3 regions of the Burkholderia sp. PU8-34 genome follow, and region 3 is predicted to be linked to each of the others. Evidence: predicted binding sites of a transcription regulator. Region 3 holds the regulator's gene; each other region holds the start of a gene.

Region 1 (9,584 bases), on a different contig from region 3:
TGCTCAGCTTTCAGCGCTCGCGGATCCTTGCCTTCATCGACCCGTGACTTTATCTGCACGGCTTCTGTTCGTGCTGCCGCAAGATCCCAAGTCGCATCCATGTCACCGTGTCGCCACGCGTGCCGAGCGTGTGGGAGTGCCGCCCGTCGCATCCGGGCGCGGCAGTGTCCAGCACGTTTTTCCGCTCGGTAATACACTTGCGAAGGCCCGCCGCACCGCGCGTGCGACGCACCCCCAACCGGAAAATCGCAAGGAGCAACAGCAATGGAATATGTCAGGCTCGGTTCGACAGGGCTGCAGGTTTCGCGTCTGTGTCTCGGCTGCATGACTTACGGCGTCCCCGACCGCGGTACGCATCCGTGGACGCTCGACGAAGCGGCGAGCCGTCCGTTCATCCGCCAGGCGCTCGATGCCGGCATCAACTTCTTCGACACCGCCAACATGTACTCGGACGGCACGTCGGAGGAAATCGTCGGCCGCGCGCTGCGCGACTTCGCGAAGCGCGACGACGTCGTGATCGCGACCAAGGTGTTCAACCGGATGCGTCCCGGCCCGAACGGCGCAGGCCTGTCGCGCAAGGCGATCCTCACCGAGATCGACCATAGCCTGAAGCGTCTCGGCACCGACTACGTCGATCTCTACCAGATCCATCGCTGGGACTATCACACGCCGATCGAGGAAACGCTCGAAGCGCTGCACGACGTCGTGAAGGCCGGCAAGGCGCGCTATATCGGCGCGTCGTCGATGCATGCGTGGCAATTCAGCAAGGCGCTCTACACGTCGAAGCTGAATGGATGGACGCAGTTCGTCAGCATGCAGGATCACTTGAACCTGCTGTATCGCGAGGAAGAGCGCGAGATGCTGCCGCTGTGCGCCGACCAGGGCATTGCGGTGCTGCCGTGGAGCCCGCTCGCGCGCGGCCGGCTCACGCGCGACTGGGATGCGTCGAGCGAGCGACTGCAGAGCGACGTCTACGGCAAGACGCTCTATGAAGCGTATGCGGACAACGATCGCGCGATCGTCGAAGCCGTCGCGACGATCGCACGCCAGCGCAACGTGCCGCGCGCGCAGGTGGCGCTGGCGTGGCTGCTGCAGAAGTCCGGCGTGACCGCGCCGATCATCGGGGCGTCGAAGGCTCAGCATCTCGACGACGCCGTTGCGGCGCTCTCGCTCGAGCTGAGCGCGGAAGAAATCGCGGCGCTCGAAGGGCCGTACATGCCGCACGCGGTAGCGGGGCACGAGTAAGCCGCACGCACGTCAGCGGTGGCGCGCGTCGCACCCTGTCGCGCCCGGCGAGACCCCGGATTTACGCTTGCGGAATGGTGTTGGCGATCAGTGAAAACAGGTGGCCGAGATCCTCCTCGGCTTCAACGCCGGTGAACGGATCGCGGTTTGCGCCGAACGCCTCGCTGACTTCGTTCCAGTCCTGCTCCGTCAGCCATCTCCTTGCGGCAGGCAGTATCACCTCTTCTTCCACGCGCATGTGATTTCGGTAGAACGCAGCATAGTCGTCTACCATCGCGCGCAACGCCGGAAGCGCCGACTCGCCGGCCAGTTCGTATCGGGTCAATGCGTGTTCGATGTTTCGCACCAGCGCTTCGCCTTGAACGTGTTGCTCCTCGAGATCGGCGAGGGTTCTGTCGAGGTCGTAGGCACGATGCCATAGACGCGCAAAAAGATAGCGATCCTCCTTGGGATGATGGACTTGCTCGGGAAATTCGCGAATGTAGTACAGCATCGCCCGAAGCACCATCAACCCAGGGGTCTGTACGCCACCGCCGAGCAGTTCGACGAAGCGCTGCATGCCCGAAATGATGGTCGAGAGCTGTTGGTGTTCCCTGAGGATGGACTGTACGGCGCTCGCTTCCGGCGCTTTCATATCGAACCTCTCACGCGTGAACCCGGCGCAGCGACGGCCGCGTTGTTCGGATCATGGCTCCCGCGATACGCCGTTCTTCAGCATAGGCTTTCCGGAGTCCATGCAAAAAATATAGCGGGCGCGACGCGGGCCCGCATGACCTGCATCAACAGAGACCATGCCAGCATCGGCACATCTCGATTCGCCTCCGGCCGCGGCCGATACATCGACTGCCCGATTGAGCCCGAACAAGGTGCCAGGGTCGCGAGCGGTCATGGGTATCTTCTGAACCGCCATTGCCGGGTTGAACGTCAATCCGCACGTTCGTCAGCCCTCGCCGAAATCAGAAACGGGAGGTAATGAATCGCGTATGCAGCAAACGCCACGATCCAGCAGGCACCGGAAGCGTCGAGCCAGAATCCGTACGGAACGCGCGGGACGAGCGGCCCGAATGCCCGCAGGATGACCGCACCGACCATCAGCCAATAGCACAGCTGCTCCCAGGGCCCGGCAACGAGGGTTCGTCCGGTATGGCCAAGCGCGGTGCGCGTGATCATCGCCATGATCGCGCCGCCGATCGCCCCGACGGTCAGCACGTGAATCGCCAGCGAATGCGGCATGACGCCCGCGGCCGACAGCGCGAGCATCGCGAATCCGACAGGAATCCACAGGCTGGACACATGCAGGATCCAGATGATCGGCCGATTGCCGACGCGCCACGACCGCCACCCGATGATGCGGACCACGTGCAGCAACGCCGTGGCGCACGCAGCGGCGATCAGGATCGCGCCGGGAACGCCTGTCGCGTCCGCGATCAACGTCAGCGCGACCGCCGGGGCGGCACTCGCATCGACGAACCGGACGCGCCGGACCGTGAAACCCGGAATCGCGTTCATCGTGAACATCGGCACGATGCGCCCGGTAATTACCGCGACGAAGAACACGACCAGTCCCGTCGCCGCATACGCTGTACGCAGCGCGAGGTCCACTCGATCCGTCGCGGCATACCCGTGAAACAGCGCGTTCAATCCACCGAACAACGCGAGCGCCACGGGCAGGAACACGTTGTGCCGGTTCTTCACGGAGATCAGCACGCGCAGCAGCACGACTGCCGTGACCGGCAGGAAGAGCGTGTCGACGACGGCAGCAACCGTCTGCGGCCCGGTCCAGACCAACAGCCGCCCTGCCGCCCACAGCAGCCAGAGCGCGGCCAGCGACGGGCCTCGCAACGTCTCGCGCGAAGTCCAAGCGCGCACGGCAGTCAGCAGGAAGCCGACGACGATCGCTGCCACGAAACCGAAGATCATCTCGTGCACGTGCCACATCAGCCCTGATAGCGGCGCCGCGCGTCCGGCAACCGGCACGCCGTGCCATTCGGCGAGCCAGACCGCCAATGCAACGCTGCCGAACAAGGCGCCGCCCAGATAGAACGGCCGCAGCCCCAGTTGCAGCACCGGTAGCGTGTCGGGTGCCGACGACGCCCTGATCGGTTCGCTGATCTTCATGTTTCTCTCCAGCGGCGGATGGATCTGCGATTCATCCTAGCGCTGCTCCGATCGAATATGGCCGGATTCCATATGGCCCGCAGTGGCATCGTGCGAATGCATGATCTGGGTCAAGCGCCCTTACCGCATGTTGCCGCTCGCGGTCGATTTCAAGTGCACTACACGTGCACGACATCGAAGCGCTCCGTGATTTCCGTCAACCGTGCGGCCCGCGTATCCGGTGTAATCGAGCCACCGATCTCGTGATACCCCGTGAGGCGAACGATGAAACTGACCTTCCTCGGCGCGACAGAGACCGTCACCGGCTCGAAGTACCTGGTCGAGCACGGCGACCAACGCGTACTGGTGGATTGCGGCCTTTTCCAGGGGACGAAGAACCTGCGGCTGCGCAACTGGAACCCGCTGCCGGTTCCTCCCGACTCGCTGGATGCGGTCGTCCTCACCCATGCGCACCTCGATCACAGCGGCTATCTTCCGGCGCTGGCACGCGACGGCTACCGCGGCCCCGTGTACTGCACGGCGGCGACCGCCGAACTGTGCGAGATCATGTTGCGCGACAGCGCCAGGCTGCAGGAGGAGGAAGCCGATTTCGCGAATCGCCACGGCTACTCGAAACATCATCCGGCCAGGCCGCTCTACACAACGGACGACACGCTGCGTGTGCTGCGCCAGTTCACGCCGTGTGCGTTCGACGAGCGCATCGCATTGGGCAGTGCGCTGTCGTTTCGCCTGCTCCCCGCCGGCCACATTCTCGGTGCGGCGAGCGTCGTCATGAACTGGCATCACAAGGTGCTCGCCTTTTCCGGCGACCTCGGCCGCCGCCACGACCCGATCATGCGGCCGCCGATGCCGCCGGCCCATGCGGACTACGTGGTCGTCGAATCGACCTACGGCGATCGCCTGCACCCCGAGTCGGATCCCGAAAACGAACTTGCCGCGCTGTTCGAGAAGACGTTCTCGCGCGGCGGCGTGGTCGTGATCCCCTGCTTCACCGTCGGCCGCGCGCAGGAGATCCTGCACTACATCGCGCGCCTGACGGCGAGCGGTCGGATGGCGCGCATGCCCGTGTATCTCGACAGCCCGATGGCGTCGGACGTGACCACCGTTTATCGCCATCACCTCCTCGAGCATCGGCTGACCCTGTCGGAAGCCGATGCGCTTGGCCATGCGGCAACGATGACTCGCACGGTCGATCAATCGAAGGCCATTTCCGAGCATCGGGGCCCGATGGTGATCATTGCCGGAAGCGGCATGGCGACGGGCGGACGTGTGCTGCATCACCTGAGCCGTTACGCACCCGATGCCCGGAACACGATCGCGCTCGTCGGTTACCAGGCCGCGGGGACGCGCGGCGCCGCGCTGGCCGCGCACGAGCCGACCCTGAAGATTCATGGCGAATACGTGCGGGTGCGCGCGCAGGTCGAATCCATCACGACGCTGTCCGCGCATGCCGATTACGAAGAAATCCTGCAGTGGCTCGGCGCGATGCAGCGGCCCCCTGTCCGGACGTTCGTGACCCACGGCGAGCCTGCGGCCGCGGATGCGTTGCGCCGGCGTATCGAGGAAAGACTGCATGGGGCATGCGAAGTGCCGACGTATCGGCAGACCGTCGATCTCGACGAGATCGAGGCGGCCGATACAGGCGAAAACGCAAACGAGCACGCGGACGAACACGCCGACGAACCCGCAGCGCCGTCACCCTGACGGCAGGCGCGCGAAGCAAGTGTCGAGCACCCGCTCCGCGGCCTGCCCTCTGCATTCATGCCACTTCGATGATCACCTTCAGCGCATGCGTGTCCGCGGCGTGACTGAACGTGTCGTACGCCCGGTCGACATCGTCGAGCGAGAAACGGTGCGTAATGAGTTGCTTCGGATCGAGTCGCCCCGATCGCACGGTTTTCAGCAGCATCGGCGTGCTGACCGTGTCGACGAGCCGGGTCGTGATCGCGATATTGCGATCCCACAGCTTTTCGAGGTGCAGGTCGGCCTTCACGCCGTGCACGCCGACGTTCGCGACCACGCCGCCCGGCGCGACGATCGACGTGCACATTTCGAACGTCGCCGGGATACCGACCGCCTCGATCGCGCAATCGACACCGACGCCATCGGTCAGCTTCATCACTTCGCCGACCGGATCGCCGGCACGGCCGTCGATGCCGTCGGTCGCGCCGAAGCGCCGTGCGACGTCGAGCCGGTTGCGATCCGGGTCGATCATGATGATCTGTGCGGGCGAGTAGAACTGCGCGGTCAGCAACGCGGCGAGCCCGATCGGCCCGGCGCCGACGATCGCGACCGAGCAGCCCGGTTGCACCTTGCCGTTCAGCACGCCGCATTCGAATCCGGTCGGCAGGATGTCGGACAGCATCACGAGCGCGTCCTCGTCCGCACCGGGCGGGATCCGGTACAGGCTCGTCGGCGCGTGCGGAATCCGCACGAACTCGGCCTGCGTGCCGTCGATCCGGTTTCCGAGGATCCAGCCGCCCGTCGTGCAGTGCGAATACAGGCCACGTCGGCAGTACTCGCATCGGCCGCACGACGAGATGCACGAAATCAGCACGTGATCGCCCGCCTTCAGCGTGTCGACCGCCGCCCCGACCCGCTCGACGATGCCGACGCCCTCATGACCGAGGATGCGGCCGGGCTCGCAGGTCGGCACGTCGCCCTTGAGGATGTGCAGGTCGGTGCCGCAGATCGTCGTGCGTGTCATCCGGACGATCGCGTCAGTCGGCGCCTGCAGCTCCGGCATCGGTCGCTGTTCGAGCGCCTTGCGGCCGGGGCCATGGAATACGAGTGCTCTCATTTCGTTTTCTCCAGCGAAGGGGCGCTTCCCCTTCGTTCTTTCACGACGGGAACGCGCGCCATCCCCTGCGACGGGCGAGACGCGCCTGTTCATGTCTCGAGTGCGCAACTGCCCCGGCGCGGGCCTGACGACGAACGTCGGCACGCCGGTGCCCGGCAGCGCGGCCGTCTCACTGTGCGGCCGCCGCGCGCAGGCGCCGTTGATCTGAGTCAAGCGTGCGGGAAGCCTGCTTTGTAGACTGGGTTGCACCGACGGATTTCCCGTCGACGGAGCGATCGCGATGAGCTACAAGAGCATAGTCGTGCACCTCGATACGAGCCGCCACGCACATTCACGCCTCGAATTGGCATTGCAGCTCGCGCGGCAATTCGACGCACATCTGACCGGCGTGTTCGCGATCTATACGCCTGAGCCGACTTCGTTTTACGTGATGGCCGGTTCCGCCGACTATTTCCGCGAACATCGTCAATGGCGCGACGAACGGCAAGCTGCGCTCGAGCGCCTGTTTCATGCGGAAGCCATGCGCGCGAAAGTGTCCGCCAACTGGATTTCGACTGACGCGCGCGCAAACAGCGTGGTACCGCATCATGCGCGCCACGCCGATCTCGTGATCGCCGGGCAGAGCGACCCGAACGACCCCGAGACGTTCATCGACGACCAGTTCCCGGAAAACCTGGTGCTGTCCGCGGGTCGCCCGGTGCTGTTCGTGCCGTACGCCGGGGAATTCCGGTCGATTGGCGAGCGCGTGATCGTCGCTTGGGACGGCAGCCGGGAGGCCGTGCGCGCCGCACATGACGCGCTGCCGTTCCTCAAGCGTGCGAAACGCACGACCGTCGTCGCCGTCACCAACGGCAGCGACGAAGCGGCCGGTATCCGCATACCTGGCGCCGATGCGGCGCTGATGCTCGCCCGCCATGCGCGAGACGTCAACGTACTCGACGTCGCCGGCGATTCCGATGAGTCGGCCGGTGACACGTTGTTGTCACGCGCATACGAAACCGGCGCCGATCTGCTCGTGATGGGGGCCTACGGGCACACGCGCTGGCGCGAGCTGCTGATGGGAGGCGCGACACGCACCGTTCTCGCGTCGATGACGCTGCCCGTGCTGATGTCGCACTGAGCGAGCCGGGCGCGCCGCTTGATCCAGATCAGCGCGATCTTCGCATGCGCGCCGATGATGAACCTATGCCATCCTGATCAACGGAATCGCCATGTACTCGAATATCCTCGTCGCACTTGACGGCAGCGAAACATCGTCCCAGGCACTCGATGCCGCACTGACGCTCGCGTCCGAGTCCGGTGCACGGTTGACGCCCGTCTACGTCATCGATTTTCTGGTGCCCGCCTATGATGTGGCCGGCTACGATCCGTCGATCCTGATCGACGCGTTCCGCGAGGAAGGACTGCGCGTCACCGATGACGCCGCGAAGCGCATGGCTGCCCACGGCGTGCCGGGAACGCCGCAAATCGTCGATACCGATCCGGGTGAAAACGTCGCGGAGCGCATCCTGATCGTTGCCCGGCAGACCGGTGCCGATCTGATCGTCATGGGAACGCACGGCCGACGCGGCATCCGGCGCCTCGTACTGGGCAGCGTCGCCGAACGTGTGCTGCGCGGCGCGACGCGCCCCGTCCTGATGATTACGGCGCACGGCGCGCCGTCGCATGCCGCCGAAACAGCCGCAGCCTCGACCGAAAAGGAACCGTCATGAGCTACAAGACCTTGTTCGTCCATCTCGACGACAGCCGGCGCTGCAATGCGCGCATCGATCTCGCACTCGATCTCGCGGGACGCTGGAACGCGCACCTGATCGGCCTCTACGTGGTTTGCCAGGACTTGGCCGAGCCGTTGCGGCGTCCGGACGAACCGCTGAAGCTCGCCGTGTACGAACGCTTGTGCGAGGAGCGCCGGAAGCAGGCCGAGGAGCGCTTCCTCGAAGCGGCCGAACGCGCGGGACGCAGCGTCGAGTGGCGCGCGCCCGCCGGCCCCGCGACCGAAACCGCGATCCTGCATGCGCGTCACGCAGATCTGCTGGTGCTCGGCCAGCCGGATCCTCAGGATCGCTTGACGTATATTGCACGTCATTTCGTCGACGACGTGGTGATGGGCAGCGGACGGCCTGCCATCGTCGTGCCGTACGCAGGGCTGGTGCGCAGCCTTGGCGAGAATATTCTTGTCGCCTGGGACGGTGGCCGGGAGGCTGCCCGCGCGGTTGCCGACGCGCTCCCGCTGCTGGAACGCGCCCGTTTCGTTACCGTCGAAACGGTGCAGCGCGGGCATCCGGATCCGGACAAGACGCCGGCGGGCGTCGATGTTGCCGCTTACCTCGAGCGTCACGGCGTGCGCGCGTCCTTTTCGACGACACCGCGCGAAGCGGGCATCGGAACGGGTGCGACGCTGCTTAATCGGGCGAGCGACCTGCATGCCGATCTGCTCGTCATGGGCAATTACAGCCACACCCGGATGCACGAGCGTGTGCTCGGCGGCGCCACGCGAACCATCCTCGAAGCCATGACGGTGCCGGTGCTGATGTCGCATTGACCCGCGCATTGACCCCGCGCATTGACCCCGTATATGGGCGGCTGTGTGCAGCCGCCCCGTGTTCCGAGTCACAGCGCCGGAACGTGCCTGCCTGGCCCATCCCGCACGAGCAGGACCGGCCGCTCGGCCGCGCGCAGCAGCGATTCCGCGACGCTGCCCTGCAAGACCCGGCGAATCCCGTGCCGGCCGTGCGTTCCCATCACGATCAGATCGGCATCGCACTCGGCGGCCGCACGGGCCAGCACGACCGAAACGTCTTCGCCACATGCGTCGATCGCGCGGGCGGTGCCGCGTACCTGGCTCAACCGGAACGCTGTCTCGGCATCGGCCACCGCCGCGGCAGCGGTTTCGGCGTCGAGCCCGTTCCAGTCGCGTTGATCGACGTAACCGCTGTCGAAATCCGCAAACCGCAGGGCATCCGACACGACGCAGACGGCAACAATCAGGCCGCCTGACGTGCGGGCAAGCCCGATTGCCTCGTCGAGCGCAAGACGTGCGCATCGACTGCCGTCGAGCGCAGCGAAAATCCGTTCGTACATCACACCTCCCGATTCCCCGTCCGTTCCGGTCAGAACGAGAAGCTCAGTCTGGGCCTGAAGCAGCGGCACTCGTTGACACCGGTCAAGCATGCGCAGTGGCGGTCATGCCGGCTCCGTCCGCCGCTCATCCAGATTGGCGAATTTCAACAAAGCGGGCAAAATTCTTGCACGGCTTTGCTCGTGGCTTCGTTACATCGCCGGTCTCGATCCGGACGGCTTGCAGTCTCCCGTCCACGACTTCCGCATCATCGGCGCAGGCGAAGCCGCGGACACCACTGCCGACCGCCCGCGTCTGGCCCTTTATCTGCCGATTGATGCGAGCGTTGAAGAAGGATTGCCG
Region 2 (9,584 bases), on a different contig from region 3:
CGGTCGCGGCGCTGATCGACCGCCTGCCGGCCCGCGAAGCGTGGATTCTTCGCTTGAGGTACGGCGTCGACGTCGAAAACGAGTATTCGCTTCGCGAAATCGGCCGCCAGCTGAATCTGTCGGCCGAGCGCGTTCGCCAGATCGAGGCGTCGGCGCTCGAACGGATCAGGCAATTCGAGCACACGCCGTCGCTTCGGTCGTTGATCGCCTGACGCAGCCGTGCGGCCCTCGTTGTCCGATCGCGACCTGCATCGGGCGACCATCTCTCCTCACTGCCCCACGCCGGCTGTTGAGGAGTGCAACAGAGCATGCTGCATTTCTGAACGATGTCTCGCATCGCTACCCGATCCGCGGCATCGTTCGCTCGCTCATGTCAATCGAACCGGGCGCTTCTGGCGTGAGTTTCGCCGGATGCGCGCGTCGACCACCCCTGCTGGCATACATGTTGCGTTTTGTTTCCCGAACGCATTTCTACAGAAACGGAGACACCCTTGTCCACGATTGAATCGGTTCTTCACGAAAGCCGCCAGTTTGCGCCGCCCGAAGCGCTCGTGAAGGCGGCAGCCATTTCCGGCATGCAAGCCTATCGCGCGCTCGCCGCCGAGGCCGAAAGCGATTACGAAGGATTCTGGGCGCGTCACGCGCGCGAAGCGCTCGCGTGGCACAAGCCATTCACCAAGGTGCTCGACGAGTCGAACGCGCCGTTCTGCAAGTGGTTCGACGACGGCGAGCTGAACGCGTCGTACAACTGCCTCGACCGCCACGTCGAAGCCGGCAACGGCGAGCGCGTCGCGGTGATCTTCGAGGCCGACGACGGCACCGTCACCCGCGTCACCTACGCCGACCTGCTCGCGCGCGTGTCGCGCTTCGCAAACGCGCTCAAGAAGCGCGGTATCGGCCGTGGCGACCGTGTCGTCATCTACGTGCCGATGTCGATCGAAGGGATCGTCGCGATGCAGGCGTGCGCGCGCATCGGCGCAACGCACTCGGTCGTGTTCGGCGGCTTCTCGGCCAAGTCGCTCAACGAGCGCCTCGTCGACGTCGGCGCGGTTGCGCTGATCACCGCCGACGAGCAGCTGCGCGGCGGCAAGACGCTGCCGCTCAAGAGCATCGCGGACGAAGCGCTCGCGATGGGCGGCTGCGAAGCCGTCAAGAGCGTGATCGTGTTCCGCCGCACCGGCGGCAAGATCGACTGGCACGCGGACCGCGACCTGTGGATGCACGAGCTGACCGCCGGCGAGTCCGATCAATGCGAGCCCGAGTGGGTCGGCGCCGAGCATCCGCTGTTCATCCTGTATACGTCGGGCTCCACGGGCAAGCCGAAGGGCGTGCAGCACAGCACCGGCGGCTACCTGCTGTGGGCCGCGCAGACGATGAAGTGGACCTTCGACTGGAAGCCGACCGACGTGTTCTGGTGCACGGCCGACATCGGCTGGGTCACGGGCCACACGTACATCACCTACGGCCCGCTCGCGTGCGGCGGCACGCAGGTCGTGTTCGAAGGCGTGCCGACCTACCCGGACGCCGGCCGCTTCTGGAAGATGATCGGCGATCACAAGGTCAGCGTGTTCTACACCGCGCCGACCGCGATCCGCTCGCTGATCAAGGCGGCCGAGGCCGACGACAAGGTCCACCCGAAGAGCTACGACCTGTCGAGCCTGCGCATCATCGGCACCGTCGGCGAGCCGATCAACCCGGAAGCGTGGATGTGGTACCACAAGCATGTCGGCCAGGAACGCTGCCCGATCGTCGACACGTGGTGGCAGACCGAGACGGGCGGCCACATGATCACGCCGCTGCCGGGCGCGACGCCGACCGTGCCAGGTTCGTGCACGCTGCCGCTGCCGGGCATCATGGCGGCGGTGGTAGACGAGACGGGCCAGGACGTGCCGAACGGGCAAGGCGGGATTCTCGTCGTCAAGCGTCCGTGGCCGGCGATGATCCGCACGATCTGGGGCGACCCGGAGCGCTTCAGGAAGAGCTACTACCCGGAAGAACTCGGCGGCAACCTGTACCTCGCCGGCGACGGCACCGTGCGCGACAAGGACACGGGCTACTTCACGATCATGGGCCGGATCGACGACGTGCTGAACGTGTCGGGCCACCGGCTTGGCACGATGGAGATCGAGTCGGCGCTGGTCGCGCATGAGCTCGTTGCCGAAGCGGCCGTGGTCGGGCGGCCGGACGAGACGACCGGCGAAGCGGTGGTTGCGTTCGTCGTGCTCAAGCGCACGCGTCCGGAAGGCGAAGAGGCGGCCAGGCTCGCGAAGGAACTGCGCGACTGGGTCGGCAAGCAGATCGGGCCGATCGCGAAGCCGAAGGACATCCGCTTCGGCGACAACCTGCCGAAGACGCGCTCGGGCAAGATCATGCGCCGTCTGCTGCGCTCGCTCGCGAAGGGCGAGGCGATCACGCAGGACACGTCCACGCTCGAGAACCCCGCGATCCTCGATCAGTTGAACCGGTCGATGTAATACCGCCCGCTCCGGCGGGCGATCCGCTTCCGCGCGCCGCCGGCTGGCGGCTGGCGGCTGGCGGCTGGCGGCTGGCGACTGGCGACTGGCGACTGGCGACTGGCGACTGGCGGGTGGCGGGTGGCGGGTGGCGGGTGGCCGCCATCATCCCGGCCGCTGCGCCGGACACGCGGCCGCCAGCGCTTCGGGCCGCCCCGGGCAGTACCGTGCCTCGCCCACGGCACGGCATTCACGCGGCGTCCATCGATTCCGCTTTCGCAGCATTGATTAGTCGTACGTATTACAAAACTCAACAACACGGAGACAGACGATGAAGAGCAGGACATGGAAGGTATGCGCAGCGCTGCTCGGCGCGGCGGCGAGCACGAACGGTTTCGCACAGAGCAGCGTGACGCTGTACGGCAACCTCGACACCGCGCTGCTGTACACGAGCAAGACGCTGGATGCGGCCACCGGGCAGAACGCCGGCCATCAGTTCGCGATGACCGACACCGGCTTGACGCCCACGACGTTCGGGCTGACCGGCACCGAGGATCTCGGCGGCGGCCTCAAGGCGATCTTCAAGCTCGAAAGCGGCTTCGCCGTCACGAACGGTGCATTCAACCACTCGAACGGCAATTTCTTCGGCCGCCAGGCGTGGGTCGGGCTCGACAGCGGCTACGGCGCGATCAAGGCCGGCCTGCAATTCTCGCCGTTCGTGCTCGCCGTGCTGGATTCCGACCCGCGCGGCTTCTCGCATTTCGGCAGCGGACTGATCAACTACGTCGACAACGTGCTCGTCACGGGCCTGTTCAATTCGAATGCGGTGTCGTACACGAGCCCGACGATCGCGGGCCTCACAGGCAGCGCGCTGTTCGCGTTCGGCGGCAAGGCCGGCGACTTCCAGGCCGGCCGGCAATATTCCGCGAGCCTCAAGTACGAGAACGGCGGCCTGATGCTCAATGCCGCGTTCTATGACGGCAACAGCGGCGGCACCGCATCGACACCGATTCCCGGCACCATCGCATTCGTCGGGCGCACGCTCGGTGCCGCATATCGCTTCGGCCCCGTCACCGCGAAGGCCTCTTTCACGAGCTACAAGGTCGGCGGCTCGTTCAGCAACAACGTGTACGGCGGCGGCCTCGACTACCAGGCGACCCCCGCCGTCGACCTGAACGGCGGCGTATGGGTGACGAGCGATCGCAACGATACGCACAATCACTCGGTGCTCGCGGCGCTTGGCACGACCTACAGCCTGTCGAAAGCGACCGAGTTGTACGCGCAGGTGGCGATGGTCAACAACCACGGCGCGATGGACACCGGGCTCGGGATCAACAACGCGCTGTTCGGCGTGACGGGCACGACGGTCGGCGCGAACGTAGGGATCCACCATTCGTTCTGACGGCGAGGCGCCGGTTGGCAACGGCTCGCGGGCAGGCCTGCGCCGTTGCCAATGCGGGCGCCACGCGCCGCTTCGTCCGCGCGGCAGCACGTGCGCGCACGTGCTGTCGCGCGCACCACGCTGCGTCGGCTCGACAATCAGTGTTTCCGATCTCGACGTTTACCCGGTCTCAAGTCGCCCGCCGCACAGCCGTCAATTCGAGAGCACATACCAAAAATCTGTCAGAGGCAGGAAATTCATGCCCTCAAGGAGACCAAGCTACGTGAACTTCTTCGGATTCGGCCGCAGCCGCCGTTCATCGCGCGCGCTCTTCGGCGACATCGCCGAGCAAGCCGGCAAGCTCGGCATCGAGATCTGCGACGTGTCGGGCCACGTCGAGGAAGTCGCGGCGCGCGTCGCCCGGCAGGCCGAGGTCTGCCACACGCTGCGCGAATCGGCCGCCGTCACGCTGCGCGGCAACCATCGCATCGCCGAAGCCGCGCAGCAGGTGTGCACCGTCAGTGCCAATGCATCGAGCGCCGTCCTCCAGTCGCAACAGACGATCGAGGAATCGCTCGCCGACATTCATGGCCTCGTCGAAGGCGTCACCACCATCGGCAGCCAGATGGGCGCACTGCGCGAGGCGCTCGATCACGTGCGGAAAGTGTCCGAGGAGATCTCCGTGATCGCCCGCCAGACCCACCTGCTCGCGCTGAACGCCGCAATCGAAGCCGCGCGCGCCGGCGAGTCGGGCCGCAGCTTCGCCGTCGTCGCGGCCGAGGTCAAGAACCTGTCCGCCAAGACCGGGCAGGCGACGGCCCAGATCGAGACCACCCTCGCGCGCCTTGCCGAGCAGGCCGAGCACCTGATCGCCGAGGGGACCGAAAACGCCGCGCGCGCCCATCGCGTGCGCGAGGGCACGCGCACGATCGGCGAGGTTGTCCACTCGACGGGCCACGCGATCACCGAACTCGCCGGCGAGGCCGAGCAGATCGCATCGCTCACGGGCGAGATCGAGACGCAGTGCCACCGCCTCGAGGAACAGGTTGGCGAAATGGCCTCCGGCGTCGAGGACTCGAGCGACAACTTCTCGCAGGCCAAGGACCGGCTCGGCAACCTGCTCTCCGTCTCCGAGACACTGATCGAACTCACGGCCGCGACCGGCATCGAGTCGCCCGACACACGCTTTATCGACACCGCGCAGAAAACGGCGGTCGCGATCGGCAAACTGTTCGAGCGTGCCGTCGAGCACGGCGATATCGCGCTCGACGCGCTCTTCGACACGAACTACGTGCCGGTTCCCGGCACCGATCCGCAGCAGTTCGTGACGCGCTTCACGGCCTTCACCGATCGCGTGCTGCCCGCCCTCCAGGAGCCGGTGCTCGACATCGACGAGCGCATTGTCTATTGCGCCTGCTTCGACAGACATTGCTACCTGCCGACCCACAACCGGAAGTTCTCGCTGCCCCAACGCACGGACCCCGTCTGGAACGCGGCAAACTGTCGGAACCGCCGGATCTACAAGGATCGGACGGCGCTCACCTCCGTCTCGCACACCAAGCCGTTCCTGCTGCAGACCTATCGGCGCGACATGGGCAACGGCAACTTCGCGCTGATGAAGGACGTTTCGGCGCCCATCATCGTCAGCGGACAGCAATGGGGCGTCGTGCGGATCGGCTACAGCGCTTGAGCGGGCGATAGCACGTCGCCCCCGCGCGGCCGTCCGGCGCTGGTCCGGACTGTTGCGCGGACCGTTGCGCGAACCGTAGCGCCGACCGTAGCGCGAACCGTAGCGCGAACCGTTGCGCGGACCGTAGCGCGGACGCTTAGTCGATCCGTTGCGCGCCAGTCCGTCCGCGCGCTGCCGTTCCGCCCGCACCACAGCACAGAACGCCAGTCCACCCCGGCAGATTGCACAATCCGCCGCCCATTCCTGCACCTTTGCCCCCTGCCTGTTGGCACGGCTCTCCGAAATAATCGCTGCACGCAGCGGCCCGCCCCGGCCGCCGCGCAGCTCGACTGACGAGTTGCAGGCGATGCGGACTGCATTCGCGCGCTTTGTTGCGCGGCGAGCGACAGTCCGTTCCGCGCGCGCCGGCTACCGTACGCCGTCACGCCGTTGTAAGGTTGCGATCAGGTTGCGCGGCACGTCTGTCGCGCACGCAGGCAGACTGACATTCGCATTCGATCGGGAGCACATCATGGAATTTCTGCTCGACCACGCCATCGATGGCGCAGCGGCACAAGACATCGCGCATCAGATCCGGACCGTCGACCCGGACGCCAAGGTTCAGGTCGACCAGGCGAGCCAGAGGGTCCAGGTCGATTCGTGGCTATTCGCCGAGGAGTTTTTCGTCGCGTTCGATGATGCCGGCTACGCCGTCGTCCGGATCAACGACCACTGATCCGCGGTATCCCGCCGGCCCGATTCCCCCGCTTTCTCGTTCAACAGGATTCTTCATGGCAAATTCGACCGTCGTCGCCCATCTCGGTGCGATCCGCTACCAGGTCACGCTGACGACCGGCGCCCACGAATGGCGCAGCGACGTGCCGGCCCGGCTCGGCGGCACCGACAGCGGCCCGGATCCGCACGACCTCCTGCTGTCCGCACTCGGCTCCTGCACCGCGATTACCGTCGCGATGTACGCGCAGCGCAAGGAGCTTCCGCTCGCCGGCATCGACGTGCGCCTCACGATCACCGATGAGCGCCCGGGCTCGCCGACGAAGATCGCGCGCGACATCACGCTGACCGGCGACCTGACGGCCGAGCAACGCAGCCGGCTGCTGGAAATCGCGAACGCATGCCCGATTCACCGGCTGCTCACCGGCGACGTCGACATCGACAGCCGCCTGACCGCGTGACATCGGCCTTCACGACATCGAATCCTCACCTCACGCCACGATCACAGGAAGTTCACGACATGGACACGCACGTCGACGCCCCGTCGGCATCATCCGAACCCGGCCCGCTGGCCGTCGAACGATACCCGGCGCGCGCCGCGGAAGTCGGTGCGCTGCCGATCCATCGCGCGCTGCCCAACCGGCACCGGAAAACAGTCGGCGCATGGTGCTTCCTGGACCACGCCGGCCCCGTCGCACTCTCCGGCGACGTCGGCATGCACGTGGGCCCGCACCCGCACATCGGCCTGCAGACGTTCACGTGGATGATCGAAGGATCGGTGCTGCATCGCGACAGCCTCGGCTACGAGCAGGTGATCCGGCCCGGCGAAGTCAACCTGATGACGGCCGGGCGCGGCATCGCGCATACCGAGGACACCTTGCCGCCCGGCGGGCGTTTTCATGCGGTGCAGCTGTGGATCGCGCTTCCGGACGCGCATCGCGATCGCGCGCCCGCGTTCGAAAACTACCGGAACCTGCCCGTTCTTCGCGAAGACGGATTCACGATCACCGTGCTGGCCGGCACCGCGTTCGATCGCACGTCGCCCGCGCAGGTGTATTCGCCGATGGTCGGGCTGGATTTCGCGTCCGACGGCGCTGCCCGTGTCGAGATGCCGCTCGATCCGGCGTTCGAATACGCGGTCTTCGCGCTGACGGGCGACGTATCCGTCGACGGCGCGGCGCTCGAACCGGACGTCCTGCTCTATCTCGGCACCGGACGCGATCGGCTCGAACTGAAGACGGACGCCGCCGCCCGGTTCATTGTGCTGGGCGGCGAGCCGTTCGACGAAGAATTGCTGATCTGGTGGAACTTCGTCGCGAGAAACCCGGCGGAAATGGTCGCCGCGGTCGACGCATGGAACACGCACCGTGTGTTCGACGACGTGAAAGGCGCATCGTCCCCGCGCATGGAGGCGCCCGCTCTGCCGCCGGCGTGGAAGTAAGCGGGCGCGCCGCGCGATCGTGCGGGCCGGGTTCGCGTGAAGCGACGGCCTGCCGCTCGGGCGGGACGCTGAATTATCGCGGAACGCGTGTGAATCGCACCAGTTGACGCGGGGTGAGCATTGTTTGTGCGCTCGCGGGGAGCTGGGATGGGTGGCGCCGAGCCGTGTCGGCGGGAGATGGCTGGAAGATGGCGGGCACCGGGCCGCCCGTCAGCGGCCCGGCGCCGGGAACGCGCGCGTCGCACGTCGAACCGATACGTGTCGACGTCGCGCGCCCCCGAAGGGGCTGCGTGGCTAGGCTGCTTCTGCTGCCGCAGCAGCAGGCACGTCGTCGCTGCGCACGAGCAGGACCGGGCAGTTCGATCCGCGCACGAAGCGCTCCGCGACGCTGCCGATCACCATACGCCGGATGCCGCGCCGCCCGTGCGTGCCGACCACGGCGAGGTCGATTGCATGCTCGTCGACATAGCGCTGCAGGCGTTCCGCGATGTCCTCGCCGATGCTGTCCGTGCCGACGAGTTCCGTTTTGCCGTTCACTGCCGCGCCAGCGAGGGTTTGCTCGACGTCGCGCAGCACGTCCGCGCCGTCGCGGCGGATCTCCTCGAGCAGCGTATGCGGATCGACGCGTCCCGCATACGTGAACAACACCGACTGGTCGACGACATAAACCGCGACGATGCTGGCGCCGCTGGCCTTGGCCATCTTCACCGCTTCATCGAGCGCCTGCTTCGACGACGTGCTGCCGTCCACGGCCACCATGATCTTCTTGTACATGCAAACCTCCGCTGGGTAGATTGCCGCGCATTCTGGTTGCGCGCGGCTTCAGCACCATCATCGGCGGTTGCACGGGATAAACGTTGATGCCGGTCAAGCGTGGGGAGGGGGGCCGCGTGGCGAACTGCCGCATGCGTCGGCGTACCGTTGGACGGGCGCGGGACGGGCACGCGAATGCTCCGCCGCACCCCCCCGCGCACGGTCGCGTTCAGACGGATGTCAACATCGCCGGCCCCGCGCGCACTCAAACCGGCGTCATCACCGCCCGCCCCGCGCGCGCACTCAAACCGGTGTCAGCACCGCCCGCCCCGCGAAATGCCGCGCCGCGTTGTCGAGGAACTGCTGCACCGAGCGGTCGAACGCTTCGGGCGACCAGCCGGCCATGTGCGGCGTCAGCACGACAGTGTCGAGTTCGACCAGCGCCTGCGGCGGCTGCGGTTCGCCTTCGTACACGTCGAGCCCCGCGCCCGCGAGGCGGCCTGCGCGCAGCGCATCGGCGAGCGCGGCCGTATCGACGACGCTGCCGCGCGACACGTTGACGAGAAAACCGTGCGGGCCGAGCGCATCGAGCACCGCGCGATCGATCAGGTGCCGCGTGCCCGCGCCGCCCGGCGTCGCGACGACGAGGAAGTCGGCCCACTGCGCGAGCGCGTCGAGCCGGTCGAAGTAGCGATACGGCACGGCGTCCTTCGGCGTGCGGTTGTGATAGCCGATCTCGAGATCGAAGCCGGCCGCGCGGCGCGCGAACTTCTCGCCGATCTTGCCGAGCCCGACGATGCCGAGCTTCTTGCCGGACACGTTCGGCGGCATCGGCACCGCGTCGCGCCAGATGCCCGCGCGGGTCTGGCCGTCGAGCCGCACCACGCCGCGCACCGCCGCGAGCAGCAGCGCGAACGCATGATCGGCGACGCAATCGTCGTTGGTGCCCGCGCCGGTCGCGACGACCACGCCGCGCGCCTTCGCATGCGCGACGTCGATCTGCTCATAGCCCGCGCCGAGCGCACTGACGAAGGCGAGGTTCGGCATCCGGTCGATTTCGGCAGCGGTGAGGCCCGTGCTGCCGTTGGTGAGCACCGCGCGTATCGTGCCGCCGTGGTCGGCGATCGCGCGCTCGCGTTCATCGGGAGTCGGCGC
Region 3 (9,584 bases):
CTGTCGTGCTGAAGTACTTTGTGATCAACGCTGCCTTATGCGAGCGCCGGCGATCCACACCTTCCGCCGCCATCACTCCCCCATCGCTCCCATACGTACAACAAACGTCACGGACCGAAGTGACGTTTCATCGTGTCCTTCAGACGCGCAGCGGTGATTTCGCCCATGTGCGATTCGACCAGCCGTCCTTTTGCATCGAAGAACAGCGTCGTCGGAAGCCCGCGCGAACCGTAGGCTTGCATCGCGTGGAGGGCCGGGTCGAGCAGCACGTGACCGAACTGCAGCCCTTGCCGTTCGAGGAACTCATGCACCGTCGGTGCATCTTCGCCCTGATTGATCATCAGCACGGCGGCATTGGGGTAGTCGTGCTGCGCCTGCGCGAGAATCGGCATCTCGCGTCGGCACGGCGGACACCAGCTTGCCCACAGGTTCACGACGACGGGCTTGCCGGCGTAAGTGCCTGGCGAGACGGGCACCGCGTCGACGGTCGTCAGCTGCAATGCGGATAGCGGCGGCGCGGCGTTCTGGAACGACGCCAGCACGCCCTGCGCCGCGCTCCATGCCAGCATGCCGGCGACGACGCCGGCCAGTGCGGGCCGGCCCAGCTCGCGCATGCGACGCAACTTCCACCCGACGTAAGCCAGCGCAACCGGCAGACCGACCCACCAGTAGAAGCCGCCGTCGCCGAGCGCGACGATGGACTTCGGCGCAGCGAAGTAATCCGGCCACCAGCGCGCGACGTAGCCAACGCGCGCGGCGACCAGGCCGATGAGCAGCGCGTCGAGGATCAGGCTCGATGCGTTCTTGTGTCTAACCTTCGACTGGCCGCGTTGCATGAAGCGGGCGACGAGCCACGCGAGGAGCGCGGCGATGGCGACTGCCACCACGCGCGCCGAGAAAGGGCCAACGCTCAACATGCGAAAACTTCCGTCGTGATTTGATGGATCCGGATATGAGGACGATTATCGATCGGGCGCGGTGATGCGTTCAACTGGCACTTGTCGACCCGATGCGAGGCAATGCTGGCCCGCGACCGTCAGCGGCCAGACGCGTCACGTGCTGCATCGCGTCCTTCTATGCCGACCGCGGCAGATAGAGCACGAGCCTCACGCGATCCGTTCCGCGCAGCGGCGTCACCCGTATCGTCCAGGGTTGGCCCGCGCAGTCGCGGATCAGTGCCTGACGCAACGGCGTCGCATGCCGCGCATCGAGCGTGACGCGCATCACGACGCTGCGCGCCGTTTCTGCACGCGGGCCGTGGAGGGGCACGATCTTGCGCGAGCCGATCAGGGCCTGCAGGTCTTCCAGGATGTGCTTCATGGTGCTCCCCAGGATGTCTGTTGCGTACGGCAATGCGGATTCCGGACGCGCGGTTCGCGTACGGTTCATGTGTTGTTCATCGGAACGGACACGCGCATTCAACTTATAAAGCGATCCGGATAGAAATGGCGTAAATCCCGCAGTCGCCCGTGTAAACGCGCGATATATGCGCGCTGGCAGCGCAATTCTTTACGACATTTTTTCTTGTGACGCCCATAGGCCAACCCTAGACTTCGGGTAACTCAGGAACCCTGGAGTGATGTCATGTCGAAGCAACGCGCGGTGATCGCACCGCACACGCCTTTCTCGAGCGTCAAGCGACGCATCGGCAACGTGGTGTTGAGGCGCTTCGATCCGGCGCAAGATTCGTACGAGCAGCTCACGACGATGCTGCATCGCGCGTTCGCGCGTCTCGGCATGATGGGGTTGAATTGCACTTGCGTCGATCAGGATGAGGCGGTCACGCGGCGGCGCGCGCAGGCGGGCGACTGCTATGTGGTGGTCAGCGACGGGAACATGATCGGCACGATGACGCTTTACGCGCAGGACGCCGCGTCGGCCTGCGGCCATTACCATCGGCACGACGTCGCGTCGATCCGCCAGCTCGCGATCGATCCGTCGTGGCAGAACCGCGGCATCGGCAAATCGCTGCTGGCGTTTGCGGAGTACTGGGCGTCGACGCGCGGCTATGCGGAGCTCGCACTCGACACGCCGTATCCGGCGGAGCACCTTGTCGCGTTCTATCGCCGTCAAGGATTCCGTATCGTCGACATCGTGCACTTTGCCGGCAAGCGCTACGACAGCGCAATTCTCAGCAAGGCGCCGGTCGTCGCGCGCACACTGGCCGCGTGGACGCACCAGATCGCGCTGCCGAGCGCGCGTTTCGTCCGCTTTGCCGCATGAGGCACGACCGTATGCGCAATGCACCGCGTCGTGATGACAGACCGGAGGCCGGCGGCCCGCATGACGATGCGCGGCGGAAGGCGGCGATGCGGGTGCGCGGCTGGATGAAGGTCGTGCTCGTCACAATCGCGATCAACGAACTCCTGACGTTCGCATTTGCGTACGTGGCAGAGCAGGTCGGATCCGACCTGACGATGCTGGAGACGCTCGTCTTCAGCTCGATGACCTGTGCGCTGGTCAGCTATTGGCTGCTGATCGACGCGCGAAATGCATGGCGCCACGCGGTCGAGAAGGGCTGCATCGGCTCGCAGTGCGCAGCAGACGACGAGGACCTGCCGAAGATTGCCGATACCTGTCCACGCCGCTGGCTCGTGGTGCTGCACATCGAGCTGAATCCTGACCTTGTGCGCACCGTCTGACAGTGCGTGTCGGGAAGACGTCGATCGGCCTGGCGACATTGCCGGGGTATCGTCGACTGATTCGGAATCCGTAGTTGTGACAGTGCGCGATCGTGCCCGGCCTCCGGGCACGTCGCGTCAGGTCGCGCTGGCCTCGTCGATCTGCCGAATGTCGTCCTGATCGAGCCGGATGCGGATCGCGTCGCCGAGCAGCGCCAGTTGCGCGAGCGACGTCGCGCTGGCGATCGGTGCGGTGATGCTCGGCCGCGCGATCTGCCACGCGAGCGCGATCGCGGCAGGTTGAGTGTCGTGCTTGGCCGAAACGGCGTCGATCCCGGTTGAGACGGCGGCGCGCATCGAGCGGTTCCGACGCCGCCGACGGAACCGGGACATTTTCTCCGATCGGTTCATTTCGTGCTCGCGACGCAGCGCCGGGAAGATGGACGTTTTGCAGCAGATAACGGAGGAACCGTCTGTTGTGAGACTGTTCGGCGTGGCCAGGATCGATCTGGAGCGCATTTCTGAACGGCGTCACCGCAACTGCACGGCCGCCATGAACAGCACCATGCTGCCGATCGCGCCGTCGAGCACACGCCAGGCGACCGCGCGGCGGAACCACGGCGCGAGCATCCGCGCGCCGTAACCGAGGCCGAGAAACCACACGATGCTGACGGTCATCGCGCCGATCGCGAACGCGAGCCGCGCGCCTTCCGGCTCGCGTGCGCCAGCCGTGCCGATCAGCAGGAACGTATCGAGATAGACGTGCGGGTTGAGCCACGTGAACGCGAGCGTCATCAGCACGATCGCAAGCGCGCCTTGCTGCGGCGGCGCGACCGCGTCGCCGCGGACGTCGAGCGTCGCATGGCCGGGCTTCAGCGCGCGGCGCAGCGCACTGAGGCCGAACCACGCGAGATACGCGAGGCCGACGTACAGCACCGCGTGGACGAAGGTCGGATAGCGTTCGACGAGCACCGACGCGCCGCCGACGCCGGCGCCGATCAGGATCATGTCGGACAGCGCGCAGAGCAGCACGATCTTGCCGACGTGCGAGCGCATGATGCCCTGGCGCAGCACGAAGGCATTCTGCGCGCCGATGGTGACGATGAGCGACGCGCAAAGTGCCGCGCCGTGCGAAAAAGCGATCCAGTTCATGATGATTGCGAGCAGTAGACGGATGTTTCGGGTAGCGCTAGTCTGCAGGGTCGGCGGAGCTAAGAAAAGCTAAATTGTCTAATGCGGATTAAGGAAAACTGATGCTCGACTATGCATTGCTCGATGCCCTTGCGGCCGTGATCCGGCACGGCTCGTTCGAGCGCGCGGCGAAGGAGCTGAACGTCACGCCGTCGGCGGTGTCACAGCGCGTGAAACTGCTCGAGGAACGGGTCGGCAGCGTGCTCGTGAAGCGCGGGCAGCCGTGCGTCGCGACGACGTCCGGCGCGCTGCTGTGCCGCCACACCGAGCGCGTGCAGCTCCTCGAGGCGGAGCTGTCCGGCCGGATGCCCGCGTTGCCCGGCGCGCTCGCGGCAGACTGGCCGACGCTGCGCGTCGCGGTCAACGACGACAGCGTCGCGACGTGGTTCATCGACGCGGTGGGGCCGTTCTGCGCGGAGCGCGAGACGCTGCTCGATCTCGTGATCGACGACCAGGACTACACGGCGGCGCGGATCCGCGACGGCAGCGTGCAGGGCGCGGTGACCGCGCAGGCGGAGCCGATCCAGGGCTGCCGCTCGACGCGGCTCGGGCGCATCCACTATCGCGCCGTGTGTTCGCCGGAATTTCATGCGCGCTATTTCAGCGCGGGGATCAATCGCGATTCGCTGCGCCGCGCGCCGTGCGTGATGTTCAATCCGAAGGACGGGTTGCAGGCACGCTTCATCCGGCGCGTGACGCGCGCGGATCTCGATCCGCCGCAGCACTGGATACCGCACGTTGCCGGCTATCTGCGCGCATGCGAGACGGGGTTGGGATGGGGGATGTGCCCGGACCGGATGGTCGACCGCCAGCTGGCGGCGGGCGAACTCATCGACATGTCGGCGGGACGCACGGTCGACATCGACCTGTACTGGCAGAGCTGGCGTCTGTCGATCGGCTGGCTCGACGATTTCAGCGCGGCGCTCAAGGCGCGCGCCGCGTTGTTTCTCGATTGACGGGGGCGGCCGGCGGCGCGCGTGTCGCGCGCGCCGGACTGCGCATCAGAGGTGATGCAGGCCGTCGAAATCGACGATGTGCACGAGGCGCCCGTGCATCTCGATCAGGCCGCGCTTCTGGAATTTCGACAGCGTGCGGCTGACCGTTTCGAGCGTCATGCCGAGGTAGCTGCCGATATCCTCGCGCGTCATCCGCAGATTGAATTCCGTCGGCGAATAGCCGCGCTTCAGGTAGCGCGACGATACGTCGAGCAGGAATGCCGCCACGCGCTCTTCGGCGTTCAGCGAACCGAGCAGCATCGTCTGCGACGTTTCGCGCACGATCTGCTCGCTCATCAGCTTGTGCATGCGCAACTGCATCGTGCCTGCTTCGGAGCAAAGCGCCTTGAGCGCGCTGTACGGGATCACGCAGACGGAGCTGTCTTCGAGCGCGACCGCGGTGCGCGGATGCGTGTCGTCGCAAATGCCGTCGAGGCCGAGCGCTTCGCCCGCGAGATGCAGGCCGGTGACCTGCTCGCGGCCGTCGTGACGCGTCGCGACGGTCTTCAGCGAACCCGAACGCACCGCATACAGGTTGTCGAATGCGTCGCCTTCGCGGAACAGCGCTTCGCCGCGCTTGACCGCGCGTGCGGCGCAGATGACCGATTCGAGGCGGCTGAGTGCTTCGGGTGCCAGGCCCTGCGGCATGCACAAGTGGCGCATTGCGCACGACGAGCAGTGCGCGGCCTGGCGGGGAGCCCAACTGCCGACATGAGGCGGGGTGGCAGCGCGAGTGGCGACGGGCGTCAACATGGTTATCTTCTCCGGCGTTGAATCGACGGAATCATTGTCCCACCGCAAGTTGCCGCTGTCGGGTGACAAAACGTCGCGATCCGTCGCACCCCCGTCGCGCATATTTCCGGCGGCCCGCACCGACTGCTGGCGGCGCCCGCCGCCCGCCGCCTGCCGCCCGCCGAGCCTGAGCCTGAGCCTGAGCCTGAGCTTGAGCCGGAGTCGGAGTCGGAGTCGGAGCCCGAGCCCGAGCCCGAGCCCGAGCCCGAGCCCGAGCCCGAGCCGGATGCCGCTTAGCCCGCTTGCTCGTCGGCGTGCGCGGCTGCCGGAATCAGCAGCACGGGCAGTGATGCGTGCCGTACGCATTGCTCGGCAATGCTGCCGAGCACGAGCCGGCGGAAGCCGCGGCGGCCGTGCGTGCCGAGCACGAGCAGGTCGGCGCCGAATGCGTTCGCGCCGTCGAGGATCAGCGACGACACATCGGCGAGCGACGACGCTTCGGCAAGCTTCGCTTCACCCTTCACGCCGGCCGCCTGCATCCGCTGCGCGAATTCCTTGGCGAGGTCGTTGCCCTGTGCGAGAAGCTGATCGCGCAGCACTGAGGGATCGTAGCCGGGCACGTTGTAGTAGATCGCGGCATTCTCGACGACGTAGAACGGCTGCAGTTCCGCGCCGTGCGACTGCGCGAGCGCAAGCGCGGCATCGAACGCGTGGCGGGAAGTGTCGCTGCCGTCGACGGCAACCAGGATACGCTTGTACATAGTGTCTCCGAGAGGCGGGTTGAAAAGAAGCTGGCCGAATGGCCAGTTGAGCGGCTCACTGCTGCGAGGCAGAGTAAACGAATGCCGGCGACCTTGCAGTGCGGAGAAGGCATGCGTCGCGATTCGGGCATCGGTTGCGGCAGAGCAGGCGCTACATCCCGCGGATGCACGGACGTACCACGTGCGCCACCGGTAGCGCTGCGGTTGTCTGCTTCGCGTGGCGCTACGTGCACGGCGCGTACGCGTCGACGCGTCGGTCTGATCGACGATGACCGTTCTTCGTCATTGAAGCGAAATTGATGAAACGTGCCGTGATTTCGGTCAAGCGATGTGCGGATTTCGATCGCGGGGCAGCGCGCAGGGTTTGCCGGCCGCGCCGGTGGAGTGGTTGCGCCAGAGAACGAATGCGGAATGCCGCGGGCGGAACGAACCGTTGAGTTGACACGGTGTGACGCGATTCGTTGCGCGTCACGATGCTTGGGCCGGGGCCTCGGTTTCGGGACACGAGGCCGGCGACGCGAAACGACGGTCGAGCCGCTGCGCGATTGTGCAAAGCGTCTGCTGCAGCGGACGAAGTGCGATCAGGGACGCTTGCGTTCGCGCGTTGCCTGCGCAGGGCACCGCGCGAACGCCGCCTTACGAACGATCGCTTCAAACGCCGCGGCTAGCGCGGCACAGTTGTCAGCTCGAATACGCGTTCAGGCCGTCGCGAGTGGCCGGGCCAATGCTCTCTGCCGTACATCCGGTGCACCACGCCGAGCATCTCGTCGCCGACCGGGGGCGGCGCATCGAAGCCTTTTTCGATCATCACGTAGCCGGTGCGCAGCGCGAACGCAGGATGATTGCCGCCTGGCCTGCTGTCGTAGCCGGCGATGCCGTCCGTGGATTCGGGCATCGCGTTGTCGAGCGACGCATTGCTGGTCGTCACCTGATCGGGCGAGATCGGTTCACCTCGCGCGAGGCGTGCCGCTTCGCGGTTCTTGCCGTCGGTGTCGACGGTGCTGTCGTGCGTGTCCTCGTTGTACAACTCGATGCTGCGCGGATGCGCGGACCGCGTTTGTGCAGACGATTCCATCGCGAATCTCCTGGCGGCGAAGCTCTCCGGATCGAAGCAAGTCCCGTTCCGGACACGACGGGAAAAGGCGTGCGGGCGATCGCCGCGGCCGCGCCGCGCGCGCTGATTTGTCGTGATTTATTTCAGCTAGAAGAGGCGTTTTCTACAGAGTATGATTCTTTTCCGACGAAGGGGCGACAGGGGACGCAGTATCGCCGCTTCCGCCCGCACCAGGGCGCCAGCACCCTTAACAGACGGGACGTCAACAAGAAACAAGGGATTTAAGGTGGCGGACTCATGCAAGCGACATCGGCCTTCACGCATCGCGGTTATCTGTTGAACTGCGCGCCTGCGCGCGCCAGCGACGGTTCGTTCAAACCCTACGTCGTGATCTCCCGATCGAGCGACGGGGAACTCGTCGCGAATCGTTTCTTTCCGTCGGAACTCCAGTTCCACGACGAAGGCGCCGCAATCGCGCACGCGCGCGACTGGGCAGTGCGCTGGATCGACGCGAGCAGCGTCACGATCTGACGCGGACGGCGTACGCCGACGTTGGCCCGACGTTGACCGTTCGGCCGATCCGCCGCGAACGGCCCCCGGTCGAAAAACGCGGTAATCTTGGCAAACCCGTCACTTTTATTTGCGGTCGTGTGCGTCAAGCGCAGGCCGCCTGCTTTTGGATATGTCGAAATCGTTTTCGCGTCAGTGGGGCCTCGAAGAGATCGTTGCCGGTTTGCGCGAGTCGCGCGAGGAACTGCACCGCACGCGCCATCCGCGCGGCATCCGTGAACTTCCGTCCCGGGATGCGATATGCAAGATCGTCACCGGCCTGCGCGCGTCGATGTTCCCGACGCACTACGGCGCGCCGGATTTGACAGACGAAAGTGTCGACTATTACGTCGGCCATACGCTCGAAAGCACGCTGCGCATCCTGTCCGAACAGATCCGCCGCGCGTTGACGTTCCTGCCCGAACACGCGGACACGCCGCTTCCCGATCTCGAGGAACGCGCGTTCGGCATCGCGCGCGAATTCGGCACCCAGTTGCCGGCGATCCGCGCGTTGCTCGTCAGCGACATCCAGGCCGCGTATGCGGGCGACCCGGCCGCGCAGCACATCACCGAAATCCTGCTGTGCTACCCCGGCGTGCTGGCGATGATGCACCATCGGCTCGCGCACGCGCTGCACCGGCTCGGCGTGCCGCTGCTCGCGCGCTTCATCAACGAAATCGCGCATTCGGCCACCGGCATCGACATCCACCCGGGCGCGCAGATCGGGCCGAGCTTCTTCATCGACCACGGCACCGGCGTGGTGATCGGCGAGACGGCAATCATCGGCGAGCGCGTGCGCGTCTACCAGGCCGTCACGCTCGGCGCGAAGAGCTTCCCGGCCGACGGCGACGGCGCGCTCGTGAAGGGCAATGCGCGCCACCCGATCGTCGAGGACGACGTGGTGATTTACGCAGGCGCGACGATTCTCGGCCGCGTGACGATCGGCCGCGGCTCGGTGATCGGCGGCAACGTGTGGCTCACGCACAGCGTGCCGCCGGGCACCAGCGTCGCGCAGAGCAAGGCGCGCGAAGGCGACCGCGCTGAGAAACCGTAACGGTCGAGCAGGCGGATACGGCGCGTGATGTGCGCCGTATCGCGATCGCGCTGTTGTGTTGCCGAAGCTCGAAGCCTGAAGCCTGAAGCCTGAAGCCCGAAGCCCGAAGCCCGAAGCCCGAAGCCCGAAGCCCGAAGCCCGAAGCCCGAAGCCCGAAGCCCGAAGCCCGAAGCGCTGGCGTCAGCGGCTGCCCGTCGGCGAACGGTGCTTGTACAGCACGTCCTGATCGACGCGGATCAGGTTCTGCCCCGCATCGACGACGAAATCGACGCCGTTGTAGGCGCCGCCCGTCAGCAGCAGGATCGCGCGTGCGACGTCGTCGGGGCCTGCGATGCGCGCGAGCGGCGTCGATGCTCGGCTCGCATGTTCGAAGTCGGCCTGGGTCTGGTCGTCGCTCGGCAGCATCAGGCCCGGAAACACAGCGTTCACGCGCAGCACCGGCGCGGCCGACAGCGCGAGCATCTGCGTCAGGTTGCCGAGCGCTGCCTTCGCGACCGTGTAGCTGAAATGGTCGCGGTGGAAGTTCTCCTTGATCTTCTGGTCGACCACGTTCACGACGACGCCTTGCTTGCCCGCCGCGCGTGCGCGCTCGTAGAACGCACGCGTGAGCAGGATCGGCGCGCGGCA

What was found. The regulator FNR, encoded in region 3, switches genes on or off when oxygen is low (the NO sensors DNR and NnrR bind a similar motif). The targets are predictions, from matches to a motif close to TTGATNNNNATCAA.
Region 1: the regulator FNR is predicted to act here: its motif matches at 2,015-2,028, upstream of ACV22Z_RS12600 (hemerythrin domain-containing protein).
Region 2: the regulator FNR is predicted to act here: its motif matches at 8,534-8,547, upstream of ACV22Z_RS03985 (universal stress protein).

The regions. Positions count from the first base shown of each region.
Region 1 covers NZ_JBSAXC010000004.1:277,008-286,591, forward strand. Annotated here, with positions in the region: gene ACV22Z_RS12595 (aldo/keto reductase) at 265-1,245, shown strand; gene ACV22Z_RS12600 (hemerythrin domain-containing protein) at 1,307-1,879, opposite strand; gene ACV22Z_RS12605 (NnrS family protein) at 2,170-3,363, opposite strand; gene ACV22Z_RS12610 (MBL fold metallo-hydrolase RNA specificity domain-containing protein) at 3,628-5,067, shown strand; gene ACV22Z_RS12615 (zinc-dependent alcohol dehydrogenase family protein) at 5,123-6,163, opposite strand; gene ACV22Z_RS12620 (universal stress protein) at 6,444-7,283, shown strand; gene ACV22Z_RS12625 (universal stress protein) at 7,375-7,875, shown strand; gene ACV22Z_RS12630 (universal stress protein) at 7,872-8,705, shown strand; gene ACV22Z_RS12635 (universal stress protein) at 8,774-9,244, opposite strand.
Region 2 covers NZ_JBSAXC010000001.1:861,179-870,762, forward strand. Annotated here, with positions in the region: gene ACV22Z_RS03950 (sigma-70 family RNA polymerase sigma factor) at 1-212, shown strand, start outside; gene acs (acetate--CoA ligase) at 492-2,474, shown strand; gene ACV22Z_RS03960 (porin) at 2,785-3,855, shown strand; gene ACV22Z_RS03965 (methyl-accepting chemotaxis protein) at 4,118-5,524, shown strand; gene ACV22Z_RS03970 (hypothetical protein) at 6,036-6,239, shown strand; gene ACV22Z_RS03975 (OsmC family protein) at 6,295-6,696, shown strand; gene ACV22Z_RS03980 (pirin family protein) at 6,756-7,676, shown strand; gene ACV22Z_RS03985 (universal stress protein) at 7,971-8,450, opposite strand; gene ACV22Z_RS03990 (2-hydroxyacid dehydrogenase) at 8,733-9,584, opposite strand, start outside.
Region 3 covers NZ_JBSAXC010000031.1:4,632-14,215, forward strand. Annotated here, with positions in the region: gene ACV22Z_RS34895 (prolipoprotein diacylglyceryl transferase family protein) at 108-917, opposite strand; gene ACV22Z_RS34900 (hypothetical protein) at 1,075-1,320, opposite strand; gene ACV22Z_RS34905 (GNAT family N-acetyltransferase) at 1,585-2,223, shown strand; gene ACV22Z_RS34910 (hypothetical protein) at 2,310-2,642, shown strand; partial or broken gene ACV22Z_RS34915 (aldo/keto reductase) at 2,760-3,026, opposite strand; gene ACV22Z_RS34920 (LysE/ArgO family amino acid transporter) at 3,153-3,773, opposite strand; gene ACV22Z_RS34925 (LysR family transcriptional regulator ArgP) at 3,875-4,768, shown strand; gene fnr (fumarate/nitrate reduction transcriptional regulator Fnr) at 4,814-5,560, opposite strand; gene ACV22Z_RS34935 (universal stress protein) at 5,833-6,300, opposite strand; gene ACV22Z_RS34940 (DUF3005 domain-containing protein) at 6,965-7,375, opposite strand; gene ACV22Z_RS34945 (hypothetical protein) at 7,652-7,885, shown strand; gene epsC (serine O-acetyltransferase EpsC) at 8,037-8,957, shown strand; gene ACV22Z_RS34955 (SDR family oxidoreductase) at 9,138-9,584, opposite strand, start outside.